4 regions of the Mesorhizobium sp. GW821-FHT07A06 genome follow, and region 1 is predicted to be linked to each of the others. Evidence: riboswitches for the same ligand, from Rfam matches in the RefSeq annotation. Region 1 holds a riboswitch; each other region holds the start of a gene.
What was found. A riboswitch is a leader RNA that binds a small molecule or an ion and turns the genes downstream of it on or off. The one in region 1 is predicted to bind cobalamin.

Region 1 (7,234 bases):
GCGCGTGTGCTCTACGAACTGGCGCACCGCGACGGCCTGACCGCGACCGACCTCGGGCGCGACCTCGGTCTCGATGCCGGCTATGTCAGCCGTCTGCTGAAGAAGTTCGAGCGCCTTCACCTCATCTCCAGGTCGACGGTGGTTTCGGACGCCAGGCAATCGTCGATTGCGCTGACCGCGGCGGGCAGGAATGCCTTCGCGCCGCTGAACAAGGATTCGCACGACCAGGTCGCGGCGCTGCTCGATCGGCTGCCCGCGTCGGAGCAGGACCGGCTGGTGAAGTCCATGCGGACGGTCCAGGCTCTGCTGGGTGAAAGCGCAGAGCCAAGGATCCCTTATCTGTTGCGCCCGCTGCAGGTCGGCGACATCGGCTGGATCACCCGCCGGCAAGGCATGCTCTACGCACAGGACTATGGCTGGGACGAAACCTATGAGGCGCTGGTTGCCGAAATCCTCGCGGCATTTGTCAAATCCTTCGACCCGAAATGGGAACGAAGCTGGATCGCCGAGCGCGAAGGCGAGGTGGTCGGCTCGGTCTTCGTCGTGCGCAAATCGGATCAGGTGGCGAAGCTGCGCCTGCTCTATGTCGAACCTTCGGCGCGTGGCCTCGGCATAGGCAGGCGACTGGTCGAGGAATGCATCGGCTTTGCCCGTGCGAAGGGCTACAACACGCTGACCTTGTGGACCAACGATATCCTGATCGCCGCCCGGCACATCTACCAGGCGGTCGGCTTCAAACTGACCGAGGAAGAACCGCACCACTCCTTCGGCAAGGATCTGGTCGGCCAGACCTGGGACTTGGAATTGTGATCTCTGCTAAGCCTTGACGGGTATCCAGATCTCCAGTCCGCCATTGCCGCTGCGCGGATCGAACTCCGGGCCATAGCGTTCGAATTCGGGGGCGTCCGCTATCTCGTGCCCGGAGGCCGGCAGCCATTTGTTCCAGATCGTGTTGACGGTCCGGCGGATAGTCGAGATGTGTTCGCGATGCGAAAACACCGCGTATTTCTGGGCGGGTATGCGCACGCGGCTGAGTTCCCTTGGAAGGTCGGAAAAGTCGGTGACCTCGACACCGGCGACGTAGTCGAAATTGCCGGCATCGTCGCCGTTGGCGCAGACACCGTAGGCGACGTCGCCAGTCTCGCTCGGAATGTTGCCGATATAGGGGCCGAAGCGTTGCCACTGCATCGGAATGGCGGCGCTGGTTTCACAGTTGTAGCGTTCGCCGAGCCCAGCGATCAGCAACGGCCGGCTGGTCTCGAAGCGCGGTGGTTCGAGGGCGGAAAGAAAGGATTGGTCCATCAGGATCGGCTCCACGAGGTCGAGGGTGTTGGTCGAGCCTTGCGCGCGCACCATCTCCGGCGTGGTGCCGAACTGGTCGCGGAAGGCGCGGGTGAAAGCCTCATGCGAGCTGTAGCCGGCATCGAGCGCCACCGATAGGATGTCGGGCGCTCCGCCGGCCAGCCGGCGCGCCGCCTCGGTCAGCCTGCGCGCGCGCATGTAGCCCATGACCGAGCGGCCGGTGGCGGCGCCGAAGGCGCGCGTCACATGAAAGCGCGACACGCCGCTGCTTTGGGCGACATCGTCGAGCGAGATCGCCTCCGGCAGATGGCTCTCGACGAACCATAGCGCTTTCTCGGTCGGGTTCATGGCTCCTCGCATTGAGGGGATCATCTTGCCACCTTCGCGCGCGGCAGTTTGATCGGAATTGCGCTCGCCGCGCAATCCGGACGGCAACGCTCCGCAGCCAACAGCATCTGGCTCGCTGGCTTCTTCCGGCAGCAAGCTCTCACTTGACGCCGCCGCGCGCTATCGTCTAAGACGTAATGTAATTACATAACATATAAAATTCGAGCGCCGCGGCGGGATCGACAATGCACCGAGAAATCCGTTGCGAAGCAATTGGGGGAAAACTACGATCGAGTGGTGATGGTCCCCGAGTCGAAAGGCGAGGGGTGAAAAGGGAACACGGTGAGACCCAAGAGGTCGAAGCCGTGGCTGCCCCCGCAACTGTAAGCGGTGAGCAAGATCCGAAATGCCACTGGCCGGCAAGGCTGGGAAGGCAGGATTGCGCAAGGACCCGCGAGCCAGGAGACCTGCCATCACCAAGTTGACCGGACGGGGTGTGCCGGGAGGAAACGTGGACGTCGGTCTTGTCGGCCGGCTCGCCAACATCCTTCCGTCGCCAGTTTTGGAAAGTGACGGAAGTTGGACGGCGCCATCGATCACCGCATCATCGTGTGCACGCTTTGCCGTGATGTTTCGACCGGCATCAGGTCGGGCGAAAGCCTATGCGCCGATTTGCGCTCCCGGCTCTCGGCCCACGATGAACCCGCCGTGGCGCATGGCTTCACGATCGAAGGCGTCGAATGCATGGCGGGCTGCGCACGGCCGTTGACGGTAGCCTTCCAGGCTCCGGGCAAGGCCACCTATCTTTTCGGCTCCGTCGATGCCGAGGCCGATGTTGGCGACCTTGTGCGATTTGCCAGGCTTTACGCCTCGCTTGCCGACGGCTGGTGCAATTCCGGACAACGTCCGCCGCGACTGGCCGGCAAGACGCTGGCTCGCATCCCGGCGCCGGGCAAGCTGGGGGGGATAGTCGATGACAATGCCACTTCTTGAAGCGCGCGACCTGGGTGCCGTGGCGAATGGCCGGAATCTGGTCCATGCGGTCAGCCTCTCCATCGCCACCGGCGATCGTCTCGCCATCATCGGCCCCAATGGCGCCGGCAAGACGACGCTGCTGCGCATGCTGTCGGGCATGCTCAGGCCAAGTTCGGGCGAGGTGAAGCTTGGCGGGCGACGCCTGGACAGAATCTCGACAGCCGAGCGGGCCCTGCACATGGCCGTCGTCGGCCAGACCGACCAGCCGGATCCGCGGCTGGCGGTGATCGACTATGTCGAACTCGGCCGCGTTCCGCATGCCGGCCTGAGGCGCAGGAGCGAGGAGCGCGACATCGTCGTCGATGCCTTGCGCCGGACTGGGCTTCTACCGCTGCTTGGCCGCACGATCGGCTCGCTGTCCGGCGGGGAGCGCCAACGCGCCCAGCTGGCGCGCGCCATCGCGCAGGAACCGAAGGTGTTGTTCCTCGACGAGCCGACCAACCATCTCGACCCGCGTGCTCGCGGCGAGCTTCTCGAACTCGTCGCCGGCTTCGGCATGACGGTGATCGCGGTGCTTCACGACCTGACCCTGGTGGCGCCTTTCGCCACCAGGGTCGCGGTGATGAACGAAGCCCGGCTGCACGCGTTGGCCGCACCGCGCGAAGCGCTGACGCAAGAGCTGATCCGCGAGATTTTCGGTGTCGACGTGTTTCGCCTGCGCCATCCCACCGAGGACCGCGAACTGACCGTGTTCGATGTTCCGAACCGCGCCGCGCCGCCATCCTGAACGAACCCATCCCCATCGGCACTGTTCAACCAAGGAGCAAAATCCGTGAAACGTCTCGCCTTGTCGCTCGTCTTTTCTTTGCTGGCCTCTACCGCCTTCGCTTTCCCCGTCACCGTCGACAGTTGCGGCAAGCCGTTGACCTTCGACGCGCCGCCCAAGCGCGCCGTCATCCACGACCTCAACATGGCCGAGATGGCCTTCGCGCTGAAGCTGCAGCCGTCGATCGTCGGCCTGACCGGCATCACCGGATGGTACAAGGTCGGCCCCGAATTCAAGGCCGAGCAGGGCTCCATCCCGGAACTCGCGCCCAAATACCCGACGCTCGAAAACCTGGTCGCCGTCGAGCCCGATTTCTTCTTCGCCGGCTGGTACTATGGCATGAAGCCGGGTGGCGACGTGACGCCCGATACGCTCGCCCCGCACGGCATCAAGACACTGGTGCTGACCGAAAGCTGTGTCCATCTCGACAAGAACCGCCCGGCGGCTTCCATGGACCTGCTCTATGGCGATGTTGAAAAGCTGGGCAAGATCTTTGGCAAGGAGACAGAGGCGCAGAAGCTTGTTGCCGGCTGGAAGGCGCAACTCGCCGACATCACCGCGAAGGTCGGCAGCGCCAAGGGAACCCGCGTGTTCCTCTATGATTCCGGCGATGACAAGCCGTTCACCGCCGGAAAATTCGCTATTCCCAGCGCCATGATCACGGCCGCCGGCGGCGACAACATCATGGCCGACATGGACACCAGCTGGGGCAATACGGACTGGGAAACGGTGGCCTCGCGCAACCCGCAATTCCTCATCCTGCTCGATTACCAGGATGGCGGCGGCTACAGGAAACTGCTCGATTTCTTGAAGGCCCATCCGGCAATGAGGGAGACGGACGCGGTCAAGAACGAGCGTTTCGTGGCGCTGCGCTATGCCGAACTGACGCCCGGACCTGCAAACATCGAGGCGATCGCCAAGATCGCCAAGGCGATGCATCCGGAAGCGTTCTGATGCTTCTTGCCCCCGGGCATAAATCCGGCGCGCTTTCCGGGCACAAGGGATTCGCGTTGGCGATGGTGGCGGGCATGGTGGCGGTCGTCGCCCTCGTGCTGCTGTCGATCGCCTATGGTTCGACGCTGATCCCGCTGAGCGACGTCATCGGCTCGCTTGGCCATGCCGTCGGGCTGCATGAACACCAGGTGTCGGGCCCGGTCGGCAAGATCGTCGTCGATCTCAGGCTGCCGCGCACGATCCTGGCGATCTGTGTCGGTGCCGGCCTCGGCATGACAGGTGCGTTGCTGCAGACGGTGACCCGCAACGATCTCGCCGACCCGTTCCTGTTCGGCCTGTCGTCGGGAGCCGCCGCCGGCGCTGTTTCCGTCATCACCGTCTTCGGCGACAGTTTTGGCATCTGGACCTTGCCCATCGCGGCCTTCACCGGCGGCATACTGGCCGCCTGCATCGTCCTGCTGCTGGTCGCACGGGTAAGGGGACAGGGGCCGGAGCGGCTGATCCTCGCCGGCCTTGCCGTCTCCTTCCTGTTCACGGCATTGACCAATTATCTGGTCTTTGCCGGAGACCAGCGCGCGGCCCATTCGGTGCTGTTCTGGACGATGGGCGGGCTGGGGCTGGCGCGCTGGGACAATGTCTGGCTGGGCGCCTTGGGAGCCGGCACGATCGCGGCCTACGGGCTGTGGAACCACCGCAGGCTGGATGCCTTCCTGGCCGGTGAAAGTGCCGCCGAAAGCCTCGGCGTGCCGGTGGCGCGCATGCGCAGGGCGACGTTTCTCGTCGCGGCCTTCTCGACCGCAATTCTCGTCTCGGTCGCCGGCGTCATCGGCTTTGTCGGATTGATGATCCCGCATCTTTCGCGGCCGCTGGCCGGTCCCTTGCATCTGCGCCTGATCGCCAGCTGTGCATTGTTCGGGGCGGTGCTCTTGCTGGCAAGCGATCTTCTGGCACGGACGCTGCTGCCGCCGCAGGAACTGCCGATCGGCATCATAACCAGTTCGCTCGGTGCCTTCTTCGTCGTCACGCTGGTCGTCCGAAACCGCCTGTGAAGAAGGCCGATTCCCGCCTGACCGGCTGTCTCCAGCGGTTCACGGATTGCCATCCACGGTCGCGTTGCAAGACCGCCACGCATATTTGCCGGCTTTCACCATCACGTGACATCTTGAATAGTAAGCACGCTTATTATATCTATCGCTCATGGTTTCTGATGGCATAGACAGACTGGGCTTTTTGATCCACGACGTGCAACGTCTGCTGCGCAAGCGCTTCGAGACGCGCGCCAGCGGGCTTGGCCTTTCGTCGGCGCAATGGCGCCTCATGGTGCGTGTCGCCAAGGAGGCAGGCGTTACCCAGGCGCGGCTCGCGGAACTGCTCGAAATCGAGCCGATCAGCGTCTCGCGCCTCGTCGACCGGATGGAGGAGGGCGGCTGGATCGAACGCCGCGCCGACGCCGCCGACCGCCGCGTGCGCATGATTTTCCCGACAGCCAAGGCGAGCGCTGCCTATGCCGAGGTCAAGAGTCTCGCCGGCAAAGTCTATGAGGAATCGCTTGTCGGCGTTTCGCCCGAGGACCGCCGCGTCCTGATCAGGGCGCTCGATGTAATCGTGCAGAATCTGGCGGACGGCGAGGCTTCGTCGCTTGAAAAGATCAAGAGTGCGGAAGGCGCAGCAGCATGAATGCGGTAGCCAAGGTCGACGAAAACGCCCCCAAGGTTGAGATGGAAGCTCCGGCCCAGCCGGTTGCCGCCCCTGTGGCGGTCGCCCCGCCTGTAGCGCCGGTCCCGGCGGCACCGAAGAAGAAGCGCCGCATGGGCCGCTTTCTGTTGATGTTCGCCCTGCCGGCCGCGCTGATCATCGGCGGCGGCTATGTCTGGGTGACGGGTGGGCGCTATCAGGAGACGGAGAACGCCAATCTGCAGCAGGCCAAGGTGTCGATTGCCTCGGACACGGCCGGCCGCATCGTGCAGGTCGCCATATCGGACCATCAGATGGTCAAGCGGGGGGATCTCCTGTTCGCCATCGACCCGGAGCCTTACCGGATCGCGCTCGCCCAGGCCGACGCCGCGGTTGCCGCGGCACGCCTCAATGTCGAGCAACTGCGCGCCGCCTACAGCCAGTCGATGGCGCAGGAGAAGTCCGCCAGCAGCGAGGTCGACTACGCCCAGTCGCAATATGACCGCGCCGCCGATCTCGCGCAGAAGGGCATCAACGCCAAGTCGTCGCTGGACCAGGCCCGCAACGACCTCGACAAGGCAAAGCAGCAGGTCGCCGTCGCCCAGCAAGGCATCGTCAGCGCCAAGGCCGCACTTGGCGGCAATCCCGATATCGAAACCGACAAGCATCCAACCGTGATGTCGGCGCTCGCCGCGCGTGACAAGGCCGCCTACGACCTGGCCCAGACCACGGTCAAGGCGCCCGCCGATGGCGTCATCTCGCAGGCCTCGTCGTTCAAGGTCGGCCAGTTTGTCGGCTCCGGCACGCCGCTGTTTTCGCTGGTCGAAACCGGCGACTCCTGGATCGATGCCAATTTCAAGGAAACCCAGCTCACCAACATGAAGCCGGGCCAGAAGGCCGAGATCGTGATCGATACCTATCCGGGCAAGACCTTCGAGGCGACGGTCAAGGCGATCGGTGCGGGAACGGGTGCTGAATTCTCGCTGCTGCCCGCGCAGAACGCCACCGGCAACTGGGTCAAGGTCACGCAGCGCATCCCGGTGCGCCTGGAGCTTACCGATCCCGACGCCAAGATGATGCTGCGGACGGGCATGAGCGCCTCTGTCACCGTCGATACCGGCGTAGCCCGCGGTTTCCCCGCCATATTCGGTCACGCCAAGGCTGGCGAGGCCGCGC
Region 2 (7,234 bases), on a different contig from region 1:
CTGCCCAAGGCGATGTCGGGTGGCCAGCGCCAGCGCGTCGCCATCGGCCGCGCCATCGTGCGCAATCCGAAAGTGTTCCTGTTCGACGAGCCGCTGTCGAACCTTGACGCCGCACTGCGCGTCGCCACGCGCATCGAGATCGCCAAGCTCAAGGAATCGATGCCCAATACGACCATGATCTACGTCACCCACGACCAGGTCGAAGCGATGACGCTGGCCGATCGCATCGTCGTGCTCAAGGACGGGCACATAGAGCAGGTCGGCACGCCGATGGATCTCTACAAGAAGCCCGGCAATCTGTTCGTCGCCCAGTTCATCGGCTCGCCGGCCATGAACATCCTGCCGGCGACGATCGACAAATCAGGCAGCCCGACCGTCGTCAGCCATGTCGGCGGGCGCAAGGCTACGGTGCCGATCACGACGCCGGCCTCGGCGAAGGGTGCGGCTGTAAGCTTCGGCATGCGGCCGGAGGACCTGATCATCGCGACCGGCGCGGACTATCTGTTCGAAGGAACGGTCGACTACGTCGAGCAGCTCGGCGAGGTTCAGTTGGTCTATGTCGATATCGGCCGCGCCGACCTGCCACTGGTGACCAAGCTGCCGGGCAATGTCGAGGTCAAGCGCGGCTCGACGCTGCGGCTGACCGCCAATGCCGAGGACTTGCATATCTTCGACACTGATGGGCGATCCTTCGCGCTGCATGAAGCGGAAGCAAAGGCGGCTTAGAAGCCCGTCTCGACAGAAAAAAGCGGCGGGCAAGGCCCGCCGCTTTATTTATAGGATCGACTTTGGCTGTTAGTGGCCGAAGAGGTTCCGGTCGGTGCCCTGGGGCGCGGACTTCTGCACGTCGCCCGACGAATTGAGCAGCTTGTAGACGGGCGAATCGCCGTTGCGGATCGAACCCGTACGCGAGTTGTCGACCGAAGTCGCGGCAGGCTGGTTGGCGCCATTGGAGCCGTAGTTGTCGCTGCCGGCGAAAGCGCTGCCGGAGAGAGCCAGAACGGCGGCGGCGGCAATGATGATCTTGTTCATTTCAAGTCTCCTGAATTTCAAGTTTCAGCAGGGCGGCAGGCAAACCCGCCGCCCTGGAGAATCGGCTGTTAGTGGCCGAAGAGATTGCGGTCTGCACCCTGGACAGACGTCTGAGCAGCCGGTTCCGACTTCCTGATCGACGCGGTGTAAGAGCTGTCGGCCGAAGTGGCAGCGGGCTGGTTGGCGCCGTTGGAGCCGTAGTTGTCGCTGCCGGCGAAAGCGCTGCCGGAGATAGCCAGAACGGCGGCGGCAGCAAGGACGATCTTCTTCATTTCAAGTCTCCTGAATTCTTCGAGTTCCGCCAAGGCGGCGAGCCAGTGCCACCGCCTGCGGGAATCGACTGTTAGTTGTTGCCGAAGAGGTTGCGATCGGCACCCGTGACAGGCGCCTGGGCAGCCGGTTCCGACTTCTTGGTCGAAGCGGTGTACGAACCGTCGACGGCAGCAGTGGCTGCAGGCGCATTCGAACCGTAGTGATCGCTACCAGCGAAGGCGCTGCCGGAAATGGCCAGAAGGGCGGCGGCAGTGAGAACAATCTTTTTCATTTTTGGTACTCCAGTATTTTTACGTCCGTCTAGCGGCGTGTCTTGGGATTAAAATCGCGTCGTTCGGACAGCCCCGATGTGGGAAAGCCTGATGGCCGTTTCCAATCACGAAGTTGTTCCGTGTGGACCAAGAGTCCACCACTTGAAATTGTACCAAAGCCTTCCGGATCAAAGATTTTTCTTTTTGATATCAATCGATTAGATAAAATCACCACCGAGATCACCTGATGTATCGGAGGCTCAGCGTTCACACCGTGCTGTACGCACCGTCAACAGAAACGAACCGTTCGGTTCGATTTTAGAATCTGCTAATAGTCACTTTTCGAAACCATTAACCTTTTCTGCTTCGATTCCGGGCGATTTTCGATAGCCGGCACCATCGTCACCGAGACGCGTTTCGTGGCCGCTGTTTCCGATCCGATCGCTGCGCAGGCGTGTCGCGCCACATGGATGCGATGTCGCTTTCATGCCGATGTCGCATTCGCTGTCGTGATTAGATCATGGCCATCTCAGGTGCCGCTTCGTGACGACGGGGCGGAGAATTGGGAAGCCGGTCAAAGTCCGGCGCTGCCCCCGCAACGGTGGTGGAGTTCAAGTCGCAACGGGAGACCACTGGGCGAAAGCCTGGGAAGGTGTCGCGACCGTCCGAAGGGACACTCCAGAGCCCGGAAACCAGCCCGAGATTTCTAAACTCGACTGATCGCGGTGGGCGGTCAAGAGGTGGATGGTGCATGACCGGCGCTTCGCCGGGACTGCATCCGATCCTTCCTCCATCACCACCATAGTCAGTCCTTAAACACGAGGACAGGACATGGATGCGCGTAACGATATGCTGAGGCTGTTGAACAGCCGCAGAGAGGGTTTCTCGCTGGAGCAGCCCTTCTACACCGACCCGGACTATTTCAAGCTCGACATGGAGCTGATCTGGTACCGCGACTGGCTTTTCATCGGCCACGATTGCGAATTGCCCAAGCCCGGCAGCTTCATCACCGTGCAGATCGGCGACTACCCGGTCGTGCTGGTGCGCGATCAGCAGGGCAAGATCAATGCCTTCCACAATTCCTGCCGCCATCGCGGCAGCAGGGTCTGCAACACGGACAAGGGCACGGCCGCCAAGCTGGTCTGTCCCTATCACCAGTGGACCTATGAGCTCGACGGTCGCCTGCTGTTTGCCCGCCAGATGGCCGACGGCTTCGACAAGAGCCAGTTCGGGCTGAAGCCGGTCGCCTGCGAAAGCGTCGCCGGTTACATCTTCATCTGCCTGGCGAAGGAGCCAGCCGACTTCGCGCCGATGCGGGCGATGATCGAACCCTATCTCAAGCCGCACCGGCTCAGCGAGGCAAAGATCGCATTCGAGAGCACCATCGTCGAAAAGGGCAATTGGAAGCTCGTCTGGGAAAACAACCGCGAGTGCTATCACTGCGCGGGCAATCACCCGGAGCTGTGCAAAACCTTCCCGGAAGCACCGACCGTGACCGGCGTGCAAGGCGCCGACAGCGATCCGGAGATGCTGGCGCACTGGGCCAAATGCGAAGCGGCCGGCCTGCCGAGCAAGTTCCGCATCGACCCGGCGGGGCAATACCGCGCCACGCGGGCGCCGCTGCTGCGCGATGCGGTCAGCTACACGATGAACGGCAAGCGGGCGGTGAAGAAGGACCTCTCCGACAGCGTCTCGGCCGACCGTATCGGCACGTTGATGCACTATCACTATCCGACGACATGGAACCATATCCTGATCGACCATGCCGTCACCTTCCGCGTGCTGCCGATCAGTGCGACCGAAACCGCCGTGACGACCAAATGGCTGGTCCACAAGGACGCGGTCGAGGGCGTCGATTACGATCTTGCCGAACTCACCCATGTGTGGACCGAGACCAACGACCAGGACCGCCGCATCGTCGAGGAAAACGCCCTCGGCATCCTGTCGCCGGCCTATGAGCCCGGTCCCTATTCGGAGCTGCATGAGGGTGGCGTGATCCAGTTCGTCGACTGGTACGCCCGCTTCATCGGCCCGCGCCTCGCCGAAGGCGGCCGGCCGGCGCTGCGCAGCGTCGCCTGAGAGGTTGAGGGATGAATGCGATGACCGACCTTGGCCTCTATCGCCATCTCGATCAGATGGCGCCCTGGAACGACAGGCTGCAGGTGCTGGAAGTGATCGGCGTCAGCGACGAGGCGCCTGACGTCAAGACCTTCACGTTCCGATCGGACAACCAGACCTGGTTCCGCTACAAGCCGGGCCAGTTCGTGACGCTGGAGTTGCCTGCGCCGGACGGGCCGCTGATGCGCACCTATACACTGTCCTCCTCACCGTCGCGGCCGTTCTCGATCTCGGTCACGGTCAAGGCGCAGGCCGGCAGCATCGGCACGCGATGGATGTTCGATCACCTGACACCCGGTTCGCACGTCAAGGCTTATGGGCCGAGCGGGGACTTTTCGCTGCACAGCCATCCGGCGGCCAAATACCTGTTCATCTCGGCCGGTTCCGGCGTGACGCCGATGATGTCGATGCTGCGCTGGCTGAACGACTGCGCGCCATGGACCGATGTCGGCTTCGTCAATTGCGCGCGTCGCGCCGAAGAGATCATTTTCCGCAAGGAGCTCGAGCTGCTCGGCAGTCATATGCCGGGCTTGTCGCTGGGCTTCATGATCGAGGAGCGGTCAAGCCGCGAGGGCTGGTATGGCCATATGGGCCGCATAGACGCCATCCGGCTGCCATTGCTGGCGCCCGATTTCCGTGAACGCGAAATCTTCTGCTGTGGTCCGGACCCTTTCATGCGCGCCGTGCGCGGCATGCTGGAAGCCGCCGGCTTCGACATGACGAAATACCATCAGGAGAGCTTTGCCGCACCCGCGGTGGAGGAAATCCCGGCGCCGTTCGCAACGCCGTCGCAGGATGGCGTGGCCGTTCCCGTCGAGGCCGCAACGCCGATCCGCTTCGCGTTTTCGGACGTCGACGCCGAATGCGTCGCCGGCCAGACCGTGCTGCAGACGGCGCGTGCCTCTGGCGTGCGGATACCCGCGGCCTGCGAATTCGGCCTGTGCGGAACCTGCAAGGTCAAGAAAGTCTCCGGTGCCGTCGAGATGAGCCACAATGGCGGCATCCTCGATCACGAGATCGACGACGGCTTCATCCTCGCCTGCTGCTCGAAGCCGCTATCGGCTCTCGAAATCGAGGCGTGATCGCCTTGCGCTCCAACTGATCGCCGGAAATGTCGGCGCCCTGCCGGCGCCGGTTGCCTTGCCAAGAAAGAACCGAGCGTTTACAGGCGTTGTCAGTGGAAGCGATCCCGCTGGCGGGCGGGGCTTGTGAAGCGGGGGCAACAATGACGCATGATTGCGGCACCTATGCGGTTGCGAGCAGGGACATCGTCTTCGAATCCTTCGATGGCGAGGCCGTCGTGCTCAACCTTGCGAATGGCAAGTATTTCGGCTTCTCCGACTCCGGCAGCAGGGTTTGGCAGGCGCTCTCGTCCGGGGTCAACACCGAAGCCCTGATCGGGCTGACCGCCGGCGGTTCGACACTGGGCGCGGCGGAACTCGAACACTTCATCTCGCAACTGCTCGAAATGGGGTTGCTGGTGCGTTCAGATCAGATTGCGCAAGCGCTGCCGGACGAGCTATCCGCCGAGCTTGCCGCCACGAACGAACCGCTCAATGTGAGCATTCACGACGACCTCGCCGACCTGATCATCGTGGATCCCATCCACGAGGTCGAGGAACCGCTCGGCTGGCCGGCGGTCAAGCAGGCATCCTGACGAGCCGGCGGCGTCCGTGACAGAGGGCGCCTGATGCCGCGCGTCACGCTCGAAACCTTGCCTGACTACGCACGGTATCTCATCACCGCCGCGGAAGAAGCCGCCGCGCATTATCCGGCCCCGCTGACGGTCCGCCTGCCCCAACTGGAGCTGACCGCGCATGTCGGTCCCGGTGTGCTTGCGGATGCGCTGGGCCACGCCTTTGTAGAGGCCCATGATGGCCTGACGGCCCCGTCGGCATGCCGCATCTTCATCGCTCATCCCGGCATCGGCGGCATCCCTGAGCCGGCAAGGTGGGGCGACGCGCATTTCACCGAATACGGCTTTGCCGAACGGCTCGCCGGGGAGGGGCTGCGGGGCCACTATTTTCACGATCTGGATTTCTGGCAGGTCTACGATCCGCAGCGCCGCATTGGCGTGCAGTTGATGGCGTCGGCCGATGCCTTCCCGCCCTGGGAGCCGACAGCGCCGCTGCGGGCCTTCCTGCATTGGGAATATGCGGCGCGCGGCATGCGGCTGACCCATGCCGGCACGCTCGGTGCCAATGGCAAGGGCGTGCTGCTTGCCGGTGCGGGGGGCGCCGGCAAATCCGGCACCGTCGCCGCCGGTCTGCTCAACGGGCTCGACAGCGTCGGCGATGACTATGTGCTGATCGATCTCGCCGGTGGCGTAACCGCGCGGCCTCTGTTTTCGACGCTGAAGCAGGATGCGCGCGGTTTCGCGCGGCTGGGCCTGAAGCAGCGGCTGGGGGTCGAGAGCCCCTTGAACTGGCAGGGCAAGCACACTTTTCACATTGTCGACATAGCGCCCCGGCCGGTCCCCCCGGCGCTGGACATCGTTGCGCTGGTGGTGCCACATATCGGCGGTGGCGAGGCGAGTTCGATCGTGCCGGTGTCGCGGCGGGACGCCATGATAGCGCTGGCACCGTCGGGCATCATGCAAATGCCGGGAGAACGCGAAAGCGGCTTCCGTTTCTTCGGCGATCTCACCCGCCTGCTGCCAAGCTACCGTCTGTCCTTGGGAACGCATCCCGGGGAGATCGCAGGCACCATTGCGGATTTTCTGACGCGAGTTGCTTCGTGAAGTTGAGCGTGATCATGCCTGTCTACAACCGCGAGCGCTATGTCGTTTCGGCATTGCGCTCGCTGGTGCGACAGCGCGACGCCGCCGATCTCGACATCATCGTCATCGATGACGGCTCGACCGACGGCTCGGCGGAGGCCGTGCGCTCGATGATGGGGGAAAACCCCTGCATCCGCCTGTTTCGGCAGGAGAACATGGGCGTGACCAAGACCCGCAACGCCGGCCTCAAGCTGCTCAAACCGGAAACGGAGCTCGTGTCGTTCCTCGATTCGGACGATGTCTCGCCGGTCGGGCGATTCAAGGCCGATATTGCGTTCTTTCAGGCCGACCCCGGTCTTGAGCTCACCTATTCGCTCATGATGCTGGTCGACGGCATCGACGACGACAGGCTGGAACCCGAGCCCGGCAGCCATTTCATGACGGTGCGGGGAATTCATCTGTCATCGGGCATTTTCTCGCGCAGGCTCGTCGATCGGATGGGTGGCTTCGATGAGGCCTTCCAGCAGGCGGAGGACACCGACTATCTGCTGCGCACCTTTGAAAGTGGACCCAGATTCGTCACGCCGGATACCGTGGCGCTTTATTACAGACGTCACCCCGGCAACATGACGAAGCAGGCCGACACATCCCTTCGGGAGTTCATGCGAGCCATCCACAAATCGATGCGACGGCGAAAGGCCGACCCCTCCTTGCGCGGCGTCGAAGGCATCTTCGATGTCAAAGAACTCGCCAATTGGCGGTTCATGTAGCATGCGGAACTACGGCGTCGTCATACCGGCCTTCAACGCAAGCGGCACGATTGCCGAGACCCTGCTCTCGG
Region 3 (7,234 bases), on a different contig from region 1:
GAAGGCGCGAACTTCCGCGTCGCCAACATAGGCGTCGTGCACGGCCTCGATCAGCGCGCCCGAAATGGCATGGGTGGTCTCGGCGAAGCCGACCAGCCGGTCGACCGTCTCGGCGAATTCGGAGGCGCCGCGCGGGCCGTGCCGCATCTGTCCGGCGATGAAACGCGCATTGACGGCGCGGGCGCGTACCACCCGCGAGACGGCCTCGCCGACCGAACGCGGCTTCGGCTTTTGCGGGTCTGTCGTGTCGAGGACGATGACGTCGGCATTCCGGCCGAGCGCTGCAAGTGCTGCCGAAAAGCCGCCGATGAAGGCGACGTCGGCGGAGCCTTCGAGAATGTCGCGGCCGGGGTCGTCGCCGGTGTGGACCAGAAGATCGGCTTCGGCGATGCGGGTTTCGAACGCGCCGGGCACCGAGACGCCTTCGCCGCCGGCACCGCCATAGGCATGCGAGGTGGCGTCGAGATAGGCGCGGCCGATTTCTTCGCGCGCTGCCCAGTCGCCGCTCGACAGGAGGTCCTCGACGCCGGCGCCGTAAGTGCCGGGCGAGGTGCCGAAAATGCGTGGGCTGATCTTGCCATCCGCTCGGGTCCGGGCCGCGAGCGGGTTTTCCGAATCCTCCTCGTCGCGCGCGGCGACGGCATTGGCGGCGGCGTCGATCAGCGCGATCTGGGTCGGGAACATGTCGCGGAACAGGCCCGATATGCGCCAGGTGACATCGACGCGCGGGCGGCCGAGCGTTGCCGGCGGCAGCACCTCGATGCCGGTGATGCGGCCGGTGGCGGCATCCCATTGCGGCCGGCAGCCCATCAGCGCCAGGCCTTGCGCGATTTCCTCGCCGCCGGTGCGCAGCGAGGCCGAGCCCCAGAGGTCGATCACCAGAGAGCGCGGCCAGTCGCCATGCGTTTGCATATAGCCGCGCACGACCTCTTCCGCCGCCGCCTTGCCCAGGTCATAGGCGGTCGGTGTCGGCATGGTGCGTGGATCCGACGTGAACAGGTTGCGGCCGGTGGGCAAAACATCGGAGCGCCCCCGCGCGGGCGCGCCGGCCGGTCCGGCCTTGACGTGGCGGCCATCGAGCGCGGCGAGCAGCGCCGACCTTTCAGCCTCGGCACTTTGGCGGCGCATGGCGTCAGGCTCACCATCGGGCGCGCGGCCGTAGATATGCAACCCATCCTTGATGGCGAAGTCCTTGAGGTCGCAGAGCCAGGCGTCGATGCGGCGCAGCGCCTCGTCGGGCGCGTCGGTTCTGGCGACGCCGGCTTCGGCGGCGAGGCCGGTCTTTTGCGCGGTGTCGACGATCAGCTTTGCCAGGCGGTCGCGGCGGCGGCGGTCGAGGCCATCTGCCTGGGCATATTCGTCAACCAGGCGTTCGAGTTTGTGCTGGTCGTCGTCCAGTCCCGCGCCGGCCAGCGGCGGCGGCAAATGGCCGAGCGTGACGGCGGCGATGCGCCGCTTGGCTTGCGCTGCTTCGCCTGGGTTGGAGACGATGAAGGGGTAGATGACGGGCAAGGGACCGGTGACGATCTCGGGAAAGCAGCTTTGCGAGAGTGCAACCGTCTTGCCCGGCAGCCATTCCAGCGTGCCGTGCGCGCCGACATGGATGAGCGCATGGACGCCGAGGGATTTGCGCAGCCACCGGCCAAACGCGATCAGGGCGTGGCGCGGGGGGAGCGTCGGGTCGTGATAGTCGGCGCGGCGGTCGGCGGAGCGGCCGCGGTCGGGGGCGAGGGCGACAGTAATGTTGCCGAAGGTGGCGGCGCGGAAGGGGAAGCTTGCTGAGATCGTTTGTGAAGGTCTGTGCGCCTGGCGCAACCCTGCCTCGTCTTCTGCCTTGCCCCAAGCGCCTTCGACCCCTGCGATTGCCGCAATCGGCAACTCTGTCGAGAAGGCAATATAGTTGTCTAACGTCAATCCAGTATCGCTGACTTCCAGCAAATCCAGCAGCGCGCGCGGCGTTTGCGGAATCCCTTCAACGGCATAGCCCTGTCCCTTCAGGTCATGCAGCATGGCCAGCACGCTCGACGGCACATCGAGGCCGACAGCATAGCCGGTACGGCCGGGAGCACTGGGATAGTCGGGGATCAGGATAGCCAGCCTGCGCTCGGCTCGAGGCGTCTCCCGCAGCTTGATGAAGGCCGCGACGCGGTCGGCCACCTGCGCCACGCGATCCGGCTCCGGCCGGTTGACGAAGGCACGGTGGCCGAGTGCCGGATCGACATCGCTTTCGCCCTTGAAGGAAATCGCGCCGGCGAGGATGCGGCCGTCCAGTTCTGGCAGCACGACATGCATGGCGAGGTCGGCGGGCGCCAGGCCGCGCTGGTTGTTTTCCCAGACGTCGCGGCGGGTGGTGGCGACGATGGCCTGGAAGACGGGCACACCGGCACGGTCGAACAGGGTTTCGACGCCGGGCTCGGCGCCTGACGCGAAGGCGGTCGCGGTGAGGATGGCGGCGGGCTTCAGTACGGCGAACGCGGTTTCCACAAAGGCCAGTGACGCCGGGTCTTTCAGGCTGGAGACGAAGATGGGGACCGGGAGCATGCCGCGTTGGCGCAGCGCTTCGAAAAGAGCATCGATCGGCGCAACATCGGCAGCCAGAAGCATCGAACGGTAGAACAGGATCGGCACGACCTTTCCCTCCCCCTTGAGGGGCGGGTGGCCCGCAGGGTCGGATGCGGCCGGTACGACCGGGTGTGGCGTTTCTTGAGGTCGGCGCACTTCAGAGCGTCGGCGCGCTGTGGAGAGGACCCCACTCCCAGCCTGCGGCCGGACCCTCCCCTCGAGGGGGAGGGGGACGACGCCGCGTGTGGGCTCGTAGTAGCCGGCTTTTGGCACTGCCACCGGCTCAACAACGGCCGCATCCTGGCCCGCCAGCCGCGCCAGCCTCTGCACCAGCGCGCTCATATTGGCCGGGCCGCCTTCGCGGAAATAGCCGAGCAGCGCGTCCAATTCCTGGCGCGGCAGCGTCGAGGCTTCGATCAGCCTGAGATCCTCGTCGTGGCTTTCACCGGGAAGCAGCGCCAGTTTTATGCCGCGCTCGCGGGCGATCGAGGCCAACTGGTCGCAGCCATAGCGCCACCAATCGTGGCCGCCGAGGATGCGCACCAGGATGATCTTGGCGTGGCGGGCGACGCCGTCGACCCAGAGGTCGACGGACATGGGATGGCGAAGGTCGCGCAATGCCGCCAGCCGCATCGAGGGCAGGCGGCCGGCATCGGCCTTCCACGCCGCCGCCAGCCCGGCAAGATCGCTGTCGGTGAAGGACAGCGCCACGATATCCGCCGGCGTCTGCCGCAGATCGACCGGCTCGGCGAGGTCGTCGAGCGAGGCGGAGGTCGTGGTGAGGATATGCATCGCGGCCCGTGTCTGAAAATCAGCCGGCGAGTATACGCTCGATTGCCGGGCGGTTCAGCCCCTTGAGGCCGATGACGACCAGGCGCGAGCGGCGGTCGTCCTCGGCCGTCCAGGCGCGGTCATAGTAATGATTGACGCGCGGGCCGACGGCCTGCAGGAGGAGCCGCATCGGCTTGCCGCCGACCTCGACGAAACCTTTCACACGCAACACATTTTCTTCTTCGGCGACAGTGGCGACGCGCCTTGCCAGCTCGTCCGGATTGGCGATCGAAGGGATGTCGACGATGAAGGTGTCGAAGTCGTCGTGCTCGTGGTCGAAAGCGCCGTCATGATGGGATTTGCGGTTCTCGATATCGTCCTCGACGGCGAGACCGAGCCCGAGCAGTATGGAAGGGTCGACCTTGCCGTGCGAGGTCGGCACGATCTTCACGGCGCGGGCGGAATGTTCGTTGACGATGGCGTTGGCCCGGGCCGAACCGGCGGCGTCCATCAGGTCGCTCTTCGACAGGATGATCAGGTCCGCGCAGGCGATCTGATCCTCGAACACTTCCTCGACCGGGTCGTCATGGTCGAGGCTCTCATCCCCGGCGCGCTGCGCTTGCAAGGCGTCCATGTCGTTGGCGACGCGGCCTTCGGCCAAAGCAGGGCCGTCGACCACGGCGATCACGCCATCGACCGTCACGCGGCTCTTCACCGTCGGCCACTGGAACGCCTGGACCAGCGGCTTGGGCAAAGCGAGGCCCGAGGTTTCGATCAGGATGTGGTCGATCTTCGGCGTCAGCGACAGGATCTGGTCCAGCGCCGGCACGAAATCGTCGGCCACGGTGCAGCAGATGCAGCCATTGGCCAGTTCGACGATGTTCTCCTCGGGGCAGGTGTCGATGCCGCAGCCTTTCAGGATTTCGCCGTCGATGCCGATGTCGCCGAACTCGTTGACGATGATGGCAATGCGCTTGCCGCCAGCGTTTTCCAGGAGATGGCGAACCAGCGTCGTCTTGCCGGCGCCCAGGAAGCCGGTGACGACGGTGCAGGGGACGCGGGAGAGATTGCCGGTCGAATTTGGGGCGCTCATGATCAATCCTTCAACAGGTCGAGGGGAGGAATGCGGGCCACGAGGCCGCGCTTGAGGGAATCGGGCCGGCCACGCCATGGAATGAGGCCGTCCGTCGAGGTGGCGAAGAGTTTGGCGCCGGTGACGAGGTCGGCGCCGCTGGCCGCGGTCAGGTCGCCGAACACATAACTCCAGCAGCCGTCGCGCAGGATGGCGGCGCTCAGCCGGCGCTTGCAATTGCCGAGGCATTCGACGGTGCGGACGCGGATGTTGTCATCGGCCGCGGCGTGGCGCGTGTCCTCGGCCAGCAGTTCGCCGGCGCGGGGATGGGCGTCCGAGCCGGTCTCGTCGCGACAGGAGGCGCAGACGATGACCGTGACGCCGGCCAAGGCTTCGCTGTCGGCGGACGAATTGTCCGCTGTGCCAGCCGAAAAACTGCCGTTCTGGTCCAAAAAGCCGGGCTCCTTGCCCGGAAACCCGCCGGGCGATCGGATTCTCTTGTCGCAGACGGCAGGTCTCCTGGCTCGCGGGTCATCGCCTTGGGTGCCGCCTTCCCGGGAATTCCCAGTGGCTTTCGGCCTAGGCTCATCGCTTACAGTTGCGGGGACAGCCGCGGATTTGAGATCTTTCACCTCGCACCGCATTCCCTCTTAGCCCCTGCCGTTGCGGGCAAGGGACCGTCTGGACGGGATTTAGGCTTTTGCAGGCAGCGGTGTCAACGCGAGCTTACAACATGGCGATGTCGGCCAGCGCCGGGCCCAGATCGCCTGCCGGCGTCACGTCCATGCGTTCAAGGCCAAGCCAGCCCTGCATCCGCTTCAATTCCTCGAAAAGCTGCGCGGCGGTTTCAGGCGGGGCGCCGGGCTCAGGGTAGGCGGCATGGACGCGCAGGACGCTCGCTGGCCGGTCCGCCTTGAGGTCGACGCGCGCGACGATCCGGTCGCCGAGCAGGAAGGGGAGGACGTAATAGCCGTATTGGCGCTTTTCAGCCGGCGTGTAGATTTCGATGCGGTAGCGGAAATCGAACAGCCGCTCCGAACGCGAGCGCTCGAAGACGACCGGGTCGAACGGCGCCAACAGCGCGCGGGCCTCGATTTTCCGGGGCAGGCGCGCGTCCTTGTGAAGGTAGGCCGGCTTGTCCCAGCCTTCGACGCGCACCGGCAGCAATTCGCCCAACTCGACCAGTTCCTCCAGCCGGCCCTTCATATCGGCCGGCGACAGCCGGAAATAGTCGCGCAGGTCGCCTGACGTCGCCACGCCATGGGCGCGGGCGGAAATGCGCAGCAATTCGCGATGCGCGTCCTCGGCCGGGGGCACCGGCAGATCGAGGATCGCCTGCGGCAGCACGCGCTCCGGCAAATCATAGAAGCGCTCGAAGCCGCGACGGTGCGCCGTGGTGATGCGCCCGGCCCAGAACAGCCATTCGAAGGCGTGCTTGGCATGGCTCCAGCCCCACCAGCCGCCCGAACCTTTCTGGCCTTCGAGCGCCGAAGCGGCGATCGGGCCGCGCTCGACGACCGCGCGGTAGATGTCTTCTATATAGGCGGCGTGTTCGCGGCCCCATTTGGCCAGCCCCAGATACATTTCATCGCCTTGCTCGGCCCGCTGCATGCGCCAGCGCATCAGCGGATAGGTTTCGACCGGCAGGAACGAGGCCTCGTGCGCCCAGTATTCGAACACAGTGCGCTTGCGCGTCACGGCGGCATTGTCGAGCAAAGCGAGCGGGTAGGGGCCCAGGCGCGAATAGAGCGGCATATAATGAGCGCGCACCACCGCGCTGACGGAATCGATCTGCAGCAGGCCGGTGCGGGACAGCACACGGGCGAGATGACGGCGGTCGGGTGTGCCATTTGGGCGCGGATCGAGAAACCCTTGAGCGGCGAGTGCAATGCGGCGGGCCGCGGCAAGAGAGATCTTTTCCTTCATGCAGGCATCACTCTGAGGGGCTTCGGCTGTGGGTCGGTCTTTGTCTGGGCAGCTTCTTGTCGCAAAACCGGCGTCCAGTTTTGCGGAACCTGCGTGGTGATTCCAACCCATGCTAGCAGGGTTTTGGCGGCAACCATGTCAGGAGAGAAAAGTGGAGTAAAAAGCGAAGGAAATCAAACAGGAGCGGATCGGACCAGTTTCTCCGGATATGCCGTCCAGGTCGGCGTTTTGAACAAGGTTTGACTTGCTTCGCTGGAAGTGCTGCGCTAACCCTCGCCGCGTTGCAGCATAGGCCCTTAAAACGGTTCAGCGGTTAAACTGTCACGCTTCCGCAATAAGGTCCGGTGCTGTAATCAACGTGGATTGGCGCCAACGGAAAGCCGCTGCATGAACGCACTTCTCAGTTCGTACCTGCCTATCGTCCTGTTCATAGGCGTGGCACTGGTCGTCGGCCTGGCGCTGCTGGCCGCCCCGTTCCTGGTGGCCTACCGCAATCCCGATCCCGAAAAGCTGTCCGCCTACGAGTGCGGTTTCAACTCGTTCGACGATGCCCGCATGAAATTCGACATCCGTTTCTACCTGGTGTCGATCCTGTTCATCATCTTCGACCTGGAAGTGGCCTTCCTGTTCCCCTGGGCCGTGTCCTTCTCGAAGATCGGCATGCTCGGCTTCTGGTCGATGATGGTGTTTTTGGCAGTGCTGACCATCGGCTTTGCCTATGAATGGAAAAAAGGAGCGCTGGAATGGGATTGAACGACAGTTCAGGCACCCTCGTCGCGCCGAAGCCGAAGGGCATCATCGATCCCAACACCGGCAGGCCGGTGGGGGAGGACGATCCCTTCTTCCTCGAGATCAACAATGAGCTTGCCGACAAGGGCTTTCTGGTCACCTCGACCGAGGCGC
Region 4 (7,234 bases), on a different contig from region 1:
GCCGGGCCTGACCCGCGACGCCACGCGTGGCAACAGGATCTGCGTACCGGGCGCAGCGACGACGTTGGCCGGCGACGGCGCGCCGTAGGTCCTAGCCGCTATCTCTGTCAGCTCACGCGCCCGCCCGGCTTCCGGCAATCGCCACAGCGAGGTGGCGGGCAGGTCGAAAAGCGGGTAGGAGAGCGGATTGATACCGGTAGAGAGGTCGACGAAAGGCAATACGGCGTTGGGGAAAAGCACCCTCGCCCGGCCGAGACTTCCACCATGGTCCACCGCTCCTTCAAGAAGCTTCATGTCAGTCCTGATCGCTTTCCTGTCATTGGCCGTCGAATTCGCCCTCGGTTACCCGGATTGGCTGTTTCGCGCCATCGGCCATCCGGTGACGTGGTTCGGCAGGCTGATATCCTTTCTCGATCGCAGGCTCAACCGCGCCACTGATCCCGACGCATTGCGTCGTCAACGCGGTGTCCAGGCACTTCTCGTCATCGTGCTGGTGCCGGCGGTGATCGGCCTTTGCGTACAGCTTGTCCTGCTCTGGTTCGTTCCCCTGGGACTGGTCGTTGCCGCCCTTCTGGCGACATCGCTTCTGTCGCAGAAGAGCCTTTACGAACATGTCGAATCCGTCGCCGACGCGCTCGATACAGGCGGGCTGGCCATGGGCCGTGTCGCCGTCTCGCGAATCGTTGGCCGCGATCCCGAGGCGCTCGACCGCGCCGCCGTCTGCCGTGCGGCGATCGAAAGCCTGGCGGAGAATTTTTCCGACGGCATCGTCGCTCCCGCCTTCTGGACCGGTGTCGGCGGGCTGGCCGGCGGCGCCGCCTACAAGGCCGCCAACACCGCCGATTCGATGATCGGCCATCGCACCCCGCGCCACGAGGCTTTCGGCTGGGCGGCGGCGCGCTTCGATGACTGGATCAACCTGCCGGCTTCTCGGCTGACGGCGCTGCTGATCGTGCTGGCGGCTTTCCTGGTCGGGGACGCTGATCCCCGCAGCGCCTGGCATGCGGTGTGGCGCGACGCGAAAAAACACCGCTCGCCCAACGCCGGCTGGCCGGAAGCGGCCATGGCCGGCGCGCTCGGTCTGGCATTGGCCGGGCCGCGCAGCTATGGCGGCGTGCTGGTCGACGATGTCTTCATGGGTGAAGGCGGCCGCCGCGACGTCGACAGCGGCGACATCAGGCGGGCGCTGAGACTCTACCGCGTCGCCGACTATCTGCTGATCGCGCTGTTCGGCTTGGTCTCGGTGATCGCGGTTCTGGCGTTCTAGAACTCGATCCCCTGCTGGGCTTTCACGCCTGCCGAAAAGTGGTGCTTGGTCACGCCCATCTCGGTGACCAGGTCGGCCGCTTCGACCAGCGCCGGTTTGGCGTTGCGGCCTGTGACGACGACATGCAGGTCCTCGCGACGAGCCTTCAACGCAGCAACCACCGTGTCGAGATCGAGATAGTCGTAGCGCAGCGCTATGTTGAGCTCGTCGAGCACCACAAGGCTGATGGAGGGATCGGCGATCAGCTCCAGCGCCTTGGCCCAGGCGGCTTCCGCCGCCGCGATATCGCGCTTCAGATCCTGCGTTTCCCAGGTGAAGCCCTCGCCCATCGCGTGCCAGACGACGCGGTCGCCGAAGGCAGCGAAAGCATCCTTCTCGCCCGTGTGCCACTTGCCCTTGATGAACTGGACGACGCCGACCCGCTTGCCATAGCCAAGCATCCGCAGCGCCAAGCCGAAGGCGGCTGTCGTCTTGCCCTTGCCAGGGCCGGTGTTGACGATCAGCAGTCCTTTCTCGACCGTCTTGCTCGCCACCTCGGCGTCCTGCACCGCCTTGCGTTTGGCCATCTTGGCGCGGTGGCGCTCTTCGTCCCGGTCTTCGTTGGTCTTGCCGTCGATATCGGTCATCTCATTTCACCTTGAGCGGCAGCCCCGCCACCATCAGCAGCACCGTATGGGCGATCGCCGCGATCTGCTGGTTGAGCCGGCCGGCCTCATCACGAAAACGGCGCGCCAGTGCGTTGTCCGGCACGATGCCCTGCCCGACTTCGTTGGATACCACGAACCACGGCCCGCGCGGCCGCGACAACACATCCGCCAGCCCCCGGCATTCAAGCCCCAGGTCGTGGTCTGCCAGCATGTGATTGGTCAGCCACAGCGTCAGGCAGTCGATCAGCACCGGGCGGCTATCGGGCAAAGCCTCGAGCGCGCCGGCAAGGTCGAACGGCGCATCGATGGTGGCCCAGCCCGCCCCGCGTCGCGACCGGTGCAGCGCTATGCGCTCGCGCATCTCGTCGTCATAGGCTTGCGCGGTGGCGATATAGGCCCACGGCGAGGGCAACGCCGTCGCCAGGGTTTCGGCGTGCGCGCTCTTTCCCGAGCGCGCACCACCGATGATGAAGGTCAGCTTGCCGCGATCAGGCAAAGCTGTCGCGCAGGCTGTTCGCGGTGCCGGTGAAGCGTCCGCGCACAACGCCGACGACAGCGCCAAGCACCAGCCAGAACACCAGATTGGTCAGCGTCACCGCCACCACGAACTGGTGGTGCAGGCCTTCCGGGATCGGTGTCTCGAAGCTGTCGGGCTGCGGCGCCCCGACGATATGCGGCGCCACGATCAGCAGCACCGCAAGGATGGCAAGCGGCAGCGACTTGCGGAACGCGATCAGGCCAAGCCCGATGGCGGTCGCGATCACCGTCGCCACCCACCAGATCTGGCGCTGCGTGAGGTCGGCCGCCGGCATGGCCGGCAGTTCCGGCGGCAGGCCGAGGCCGGGCGCCAGTGTGAACACGGCAAAGCCGGCCAGGCCCCAGAACACGCCCTGGCGCCAGTTGCCGATGCCGCCGGCGAATTCCGAAACAGCGACCAGGATCAGCGCGAAGCCGATGCCGGTGACGACGTTGGACACCACGTTGAAGGCAAAACGTTCGAAGCCGTCGGCCGGCGCCCAGCCCTCGTCCTCGGCCGGAGCTGCCGCTGCGGCCGGAGCCGGGGCGGCGGCGCTCATGGCATTCGATGCCGCTGGCGCGGCGGAACTCATTGCGTTGCCGCTGGCGGCATCAGCCGAGGCCGCGGGTGCCGCGGCATGGTCATGGCTGTGGCCGCCTTCGGCCTGTTCGTAGACTTCCGCCTTGAGGATCAGCGGCACGGTGGCATAGGCCTGCATGCAGGCGAGAACGACGCCGGCCACGAGCCCCGCGATCGCCGCGATGAACACGACGTTGCGAAACAGATTCATGATGTCAGGTCCTCGTCAGTGGCAGGGAAACGCCATCGAATGCCGGTTGTCATGACCGGCATTGTGGACCGCATCGATATGCGAGAAGCCGACGAAGCCGATGATGAAGGTGCCGAGCAGCGCGGCGAGCGCCAGCTGCATGAAGCGCGACTGCGAGGAGACGGAAGCGCCGAGGGAGACGGAAGCGGTAGTCATGTCTTGTCCTTTCACCCTCCACCCGAGGGCATCGAAGTCAGTTTCCTGTCGCCGGCAGGTCTCCTGGCTCACGGATCAGCGCCCTTCCCCACCTTCCCGAAGACAAATCTTCAGTGGCATATGGAGAGGACTACCGCACACAGTTGCGGGGGCAGCAACGGCATTGGGCAACAAGTCAGCCCGCACCGCATTCCCTCTTGGCTCCAAAATGGAACCGACGACATCAGCGACTATAGGCAGAATCACCGCCTCCGGCAAACCAAATTCCGCCGGTAACCAGCGCGATTACGCCATGCCGGCAACATCAGCGGTCATCGGCGCCACAATTGACAATTATGCTGGCCGGGTGTCGGCTGGCCACTTCACAGGAAGCCAGCCATGCAGCCCATTGCCAGCGAGCGCGATCCCTATAACGGCCTGACCCAGGCCGAACCCACCCTGCCCTCATCGGCCTATTGGGACGCAGCGGCCTATCAACTGGACCTCGATGCCATCTGGTACAAGAACTGGCTGCTGGTCTGCCGCGAGGCCGATCTGGCCCAGCCGCTGGCCTTTCGCCGATTCCGCATCGGCACGCAGGACATCATCGTTCTGCGCGACGACACCGGCGCGTTGCGTGCCTTCCACAACACGTGCCGGCATCGCGGCTCGCAGCTTTGCCAGGAGAGCGAGGGCCGGCTGAAGGCGCGGCTGATCACCTGCCCCTATCATGCCTGGTCCTATTCGCTGCGCGGCGACCTCGTGCGCGTGCCGTCGAAATCATTGCCGGATGGCTTCGACAAGGCCGACCATTCGCTCTATCGCGTCGCACTCTCCGTATGGCGCGGCTTCGTGTTCATCAATTTGCAGGAAGATGCGGACGGCACGGCGCAGGCATCCTTCGACCCAGCCTCCGGCAATCTCGGCAACTGGCCTTTGGAAAAGCTGGTGGCGGGCCATGTGCTGCGCAAGGTGATGCACTGCAACTGGAAGATCTTTTGGGAGAACTTCAACGAGTGCCTGCATTGTCCGGGCGTCCACAAGGACCTGTCGCGGCTGGTGCCGATCTATGGCCGCGGCCTGATGAGCCGGCATGACGACCCCGAATGGACCCGCCACGCCGACAATGACGCGCCGGAGTTTTCCGGTGGCCTGCGGGCGGGCGCCGAAACCTGGTCTAGCGACGGCAAGACCCATGGGCCGGTCTTCTCGGGATTGACGCCAGCCGAACGCGCCGCCGGCCAGACCTACGCCACCAGCCTGCCCTCGATGTTCATCGTCGGCCATGTCGACTATGTCAGGACAGTTCGGCTGGTACCGCTCGGGCCGGAACAGACGGAACTTGTCGCCGAATGGCTGTTCGCGCCCGAGGCGCTGGCCGCGACCGACATCGACAACATCATCGCCTTCGGCACACAGGTGCTGGAGGAGGATGCGGCGATCTGCGAGGTCAATCAGAAAGGCCTGCGTTCGATGCGCCACGCCGCCGGCGTGCTGATGCCCGAGGAATATGAACTGCACCGCTTCCACAACTGGGTGCGCGAGCGCCATGCGGCACTTTCACCGTGATCCTCACAGCGACTTCGGCAGGTAGCGCCAGGTCACGAAGCCGCACGCCGCCGCCAGCAGGCTGAGCGTGACGAATACCGAGCCCAGTCCGAAGAAGGCCAGCACCACCGAATAGACCAGCGGCGGCGTCAGTTCGGAAAAATCGAGATAGGTGCGGTAGACCGCAGCCATCTGCGGCCGTTCATAAGATCGCACAGAACGCATGAAGGCGGTCGAGCCCAGGGCATCGAGCGCGATGGTGAAGAACGCGCCACCAAGCAGGAAAGCGCCGGTCAACAACGGTGCGGTCGCTCCCACCGTGCCCGCGGCCAGCAGCATGGCCGACATGGCGAAATAGGCAAATGTCATGGTGCGCCGGCCGCCAAAGCGTTTTCCGGCCTTGCCCCAGAAGATCGCCATGAACAAAAGCGCATTGCCGGCCGAAACAAGGAGGCCGCCGGCAATATCGCCCTGGCCGGTGATCACCATGAACAGCGGCCCATAGACGAAGAACGTCGTCCAGAAGCAGGAGCGGCCGAAGGCGATCAGCCAGGCGAGCCTCAATCTGGGCTGCGCGACGAAGCGGCCGATATTGGCGAGCGGATTGGCCGGCCGGGTCCTGCCGGGCCGGATCGACTGGTTGTCGCCCAGCCGATAGGTCCAGAACAGCGCCAGCAAGGCCAGCGCGAACACCGCCACCGCTCCATGCGCCGCATAGATGCCGAAGCGTGTATACAGGAAGATGCCGAGCGTCGGCCCGCCGGTCCAGGCCAGCATCGACCACGCCATGCGCAGCGATTCGGCCTGCATGAAGTCGGTCTTGCGTATGTGGTCCATGATGTAGAGATTGAGCGTGATCGACAGCGCGCTGGCGCCCATCACCCGGCACAGCATCCCGGCCAATTGCCCGGCAAGCGTATGGGTGACGAAGAACAGCGAGCCGATGGCGAGCAGGCAGGCGCCCGCCGTATAGACCCAGCGCCGGGCAAAGCGGCGGATCAGCATCGGCATGAACAAGGTCACCGACAGGCCGAGCAGCGCCACGATGGTATAGAGGATCGAAACGATCTGCTCGTTGTGCAGGATCTCGTAGGCCTGGATCGGGATGACGCTCGACACCGTGGCTCGGGCAAAGGACTCCACCGCGTAGAGCGAGGCGAAGGTGCGCGCATCCGCGGCCTTGAGGGCCGGGAGCCAGATCGGATGGCGCACATGGGTGGACATTGCTTCCCCAAAAGCAGAATCACCGGCCAAATCTGCCTTGGCCACTTCCGGGCGATTAAGAGGAAACCGACGCATATCCGGCAAAAAGCGAAGTCGGTCAAAGACTTCCCGGCGCTGGCCTAAAGCGGCGCCTGATGCAAGAGACATCGCCCATGCCGCTGCTCGCGGCCTTCTTCTGTCCCGTCCAACCGTGATAGTCCTCAAGCGGGGCTGAATCAGATCGCGAGACCATGACCATCCATACGCCGACCGTACCCGTTCCGGAGCCATCCCGGCGCATCGTCGCCATCGACATCGTGCGCGGCATCGCGCTGCTGGCCATGGCGAGCTACCATTTCACCTGGGACCTGGAATTCTTCGGCTACACCGACCCGGGCCTCACGGCCTTCGGCTGGTGGAAGATCTATGCGCGCTGCATCGCCTCGACCTTCCTGTTCCTGGTCGGCGTCAGCCTGTACCTTGCCCATGGCCGGCAAATCCGCTGGAACGGCTTCTGGAAGCGGTTCGCCATGGTTGCCGGAGCGGCGATCGCCATTTCGGTCGTCACGCGGATCGCCACGCCTGACGGCTTCATCTTCTTCGGCATCCTCCACCAGATCGCGCTCGCCAGCCTGCTCGGCCTTGCCTTCCTGCGGCTGCCCGCGCTGCTGACGCTTGTCATTGCCGCGCTCGTCATCGCGGCGCCCATCTATCTGCGCTTCGAGGCTCTGGATCATCCCTGGCTGTGGTGGATCGGCCTGTCGGCGATCAATCCGCGATCCAACGACTATGTGCCGCTGTTTCCATGGTTCGGCGCGGTGCTTGTCGGCATCGCAGTGGCGAAACTCGCCTCCGCATCCGGCATGCGAGCCCGCCTTGCGCACCTCAAACCCGGACGCTGGGCCAACCCGCTGGTCTTCATCGGCCGCCACAGCCTCGCCTTCTACCTGATCCACCAGCCGCTGCTGATCGGCTGCGTCTGGCTGTTCTCGCAAGTGATGCCGGCCCAGGTCGAAACCCCGCAGGTCAATTTCCTCAAAACCTGCCAGCGCTCGTGCGAGCAGACGCGCAACGCGACCTTCTGTTCG

Region 2: linked by a shared signal. The riboswitch ahead of AC07SZ_RS14055 (aromatic ring-hydroxylating oxygenase subunit alpha) and the one ahead of AC07SZ_RS02735 (DUF1636 family protein) in region 1 are both predicted to bind cobalamin.
Region 3: linked by a shared signal. The riboswitch ahead of AC07SZ_RS07260 (DUF1636 family protein) and the one ahead of AC07SZ_RS02735 (DUF1636 family protein) in region 1 are both predicted to bind cobalamin.
Region 4: linked by a shared signal. The riboswitch ahead of AC07SZ_RS07020 (CbtB domain-containing protein) and the one ahead of AC07SZ_RS02735 (DUF1636 family protein) in region 1 are both predicted to bind cobalamin.

What each region holds. Positions count from the first base shown of each region.
Region 1 is NZ_JBWKRC010000001.1:552,730-559,963, forward strand. Features, by position in the region: gene AC07SZ_RS02725 (bifunctional helix-turn-helix transcriptional regulator/GNAT family N-acetyltransferase) at 1-810, shown strand, start outside; gene AC07SZ_RS02730 (GyrI-like domain-containing protein) at 817-1,650, opposite strand; cobalamin riboswitch at 1,914-2,118, shown strand; gene AC07SZ_RS02735 (DUF1636 family protein) at 2,209-2,622, shown strand; gene AC07SZ_RS02740 (ABC transporter ATP-binding protein) at 2,603-3,391, shown strand; gene AC07SZ_RS02745 (ABC transporter substrate-binding protein) at 3,437-4,384, shown strand; gene AC07SZ_RS02750 (FecCD family ABC transporter permease) at 4,384-5,433, shown strand; gene AC07SZ_RS02755 (MarR family winged helix-turn-helix transcriptional regulator) at 5,582-6,061, shown strand; gene AC07SZ_RS02760 (HlyD family secretion protein) at 6,058-7,234, shown strand, end outside.
Region 2 is NZ_JBWKRC010000003.1:724,292-731,525, reverse strand. Features, by position in the region: gene AC07SZ_RS14080 (ABC transporter ATP-binding protein) at 1-726, shown strand, start outside; gene AC07SZ_RS14075 (DUF680 domain-containing protein) at 796-1,032, opposite strand; gene AC07SZ_RS14070 (DUF680 domain-containing protein) at 1,101-1,304, opposite strand; gene AC07SZ_RS14065 (DUF680 domain-containing protein) at 1,376-1,576, opposite strand; gene AC07SZ_RS14060 (hypothetical protein) at 1,892-2,044, opposite strand; cobalamin riboswitch at 2,071-2,271, shown strand; gene AC07SZ_RS14055 (aromatic ring-hydroxylating oxygenase subunit alpha) at 2,388-3,635, shown strand; gene AC07SZ_RS14050 (FAD-binding oxidoreductase) at 3,656-4,756, shown strand; gene AC07SZ_RS14045 (PqqD family peptide modification chaperone) at 4,900-5,331, shown strand; gene AC07SZ_RS14040 (serine kinase) at 5,365-6,414, shown strand; gene AC07SZ_RS14035 (glycosyltransferase family 2 protein) at 6,411-7,163, shown strand; gene AC07SZ_RS14030 (glycosyltransferase family 2 protein) at 7,165-7,234, shown strand, end outside.
Region 3 is NZ_JBWKRC010000002.1:369,075-376,308, reverse strand. Features, by position in the region: gene cobN (cobaltochelatase subunit CobN) at 1-3,354, opposite strand, end outside; gene cobW (cobalamin biosynthesis protein CobW) at 3,374-4,426, opposite strand; gene AC07SZ_RS07260 (DUF1636 family protein) at 4,429-4,857, opposite strand; cobalamin riboswitch at 4,898-5,102, opposite strand; gene AC07SZ_RS07255 (winged helix-turn-helix domain-containing protein) at 5,132-6,331, opposite strand; gene AC07SZ_RS07250 (NADH-quinone oxidoreductase subunit A) at 6,719-7,084, shown strand; gene AC07SZ_RS07245 (NuoB/complex I 20 kDa subunit family protein) at 7,075-7,234, shown strand, end outside.
Region 4 is NZ_JBWKRC010000002.1:318,622-325,855, forward strand. Features, by position in the region: gene cobD (threonine-phosphate decarboxylase CobD) at 1-294, opposite strand, end outside; gene cbiB (adenosylcobinamide-phosphate synthase CbiB) at 293-1,267, shown strand; gene cobO (cob(I)yrinic acid a,c-diamide adenosyltransferase) at 1,264-1,893, opposite strand; gene cobU (bifunctional adenosylcobinamide kinase/adenosylcobinamide-phosphate guanylyltransferase) at 1,895-2,410, opposite strand; gene AC07SZ_RS07015 (CbtA family protein) at 2,403-3,221, opposite strand; gene AC07SZ_RS07020 (CbtB domain-containing protein) at 3,237-3,416, opposite strand; cobalamin riboswitch at 3,453-3,650, opposite strand; gene AC07SZ_RS07025 (aromatic ring-hydroxylating oxygenase subunit alpha) at 3,795-4,964, shown strand; gene AC07SZ_RS07030 (MFS transporter) at 4,968-6,167, opposite strand; gene AC07SZ_RS07035 (heparan-alpha-glucosaminide N-acetyltransferase) at 6,398-7,234, shown strand, end outside.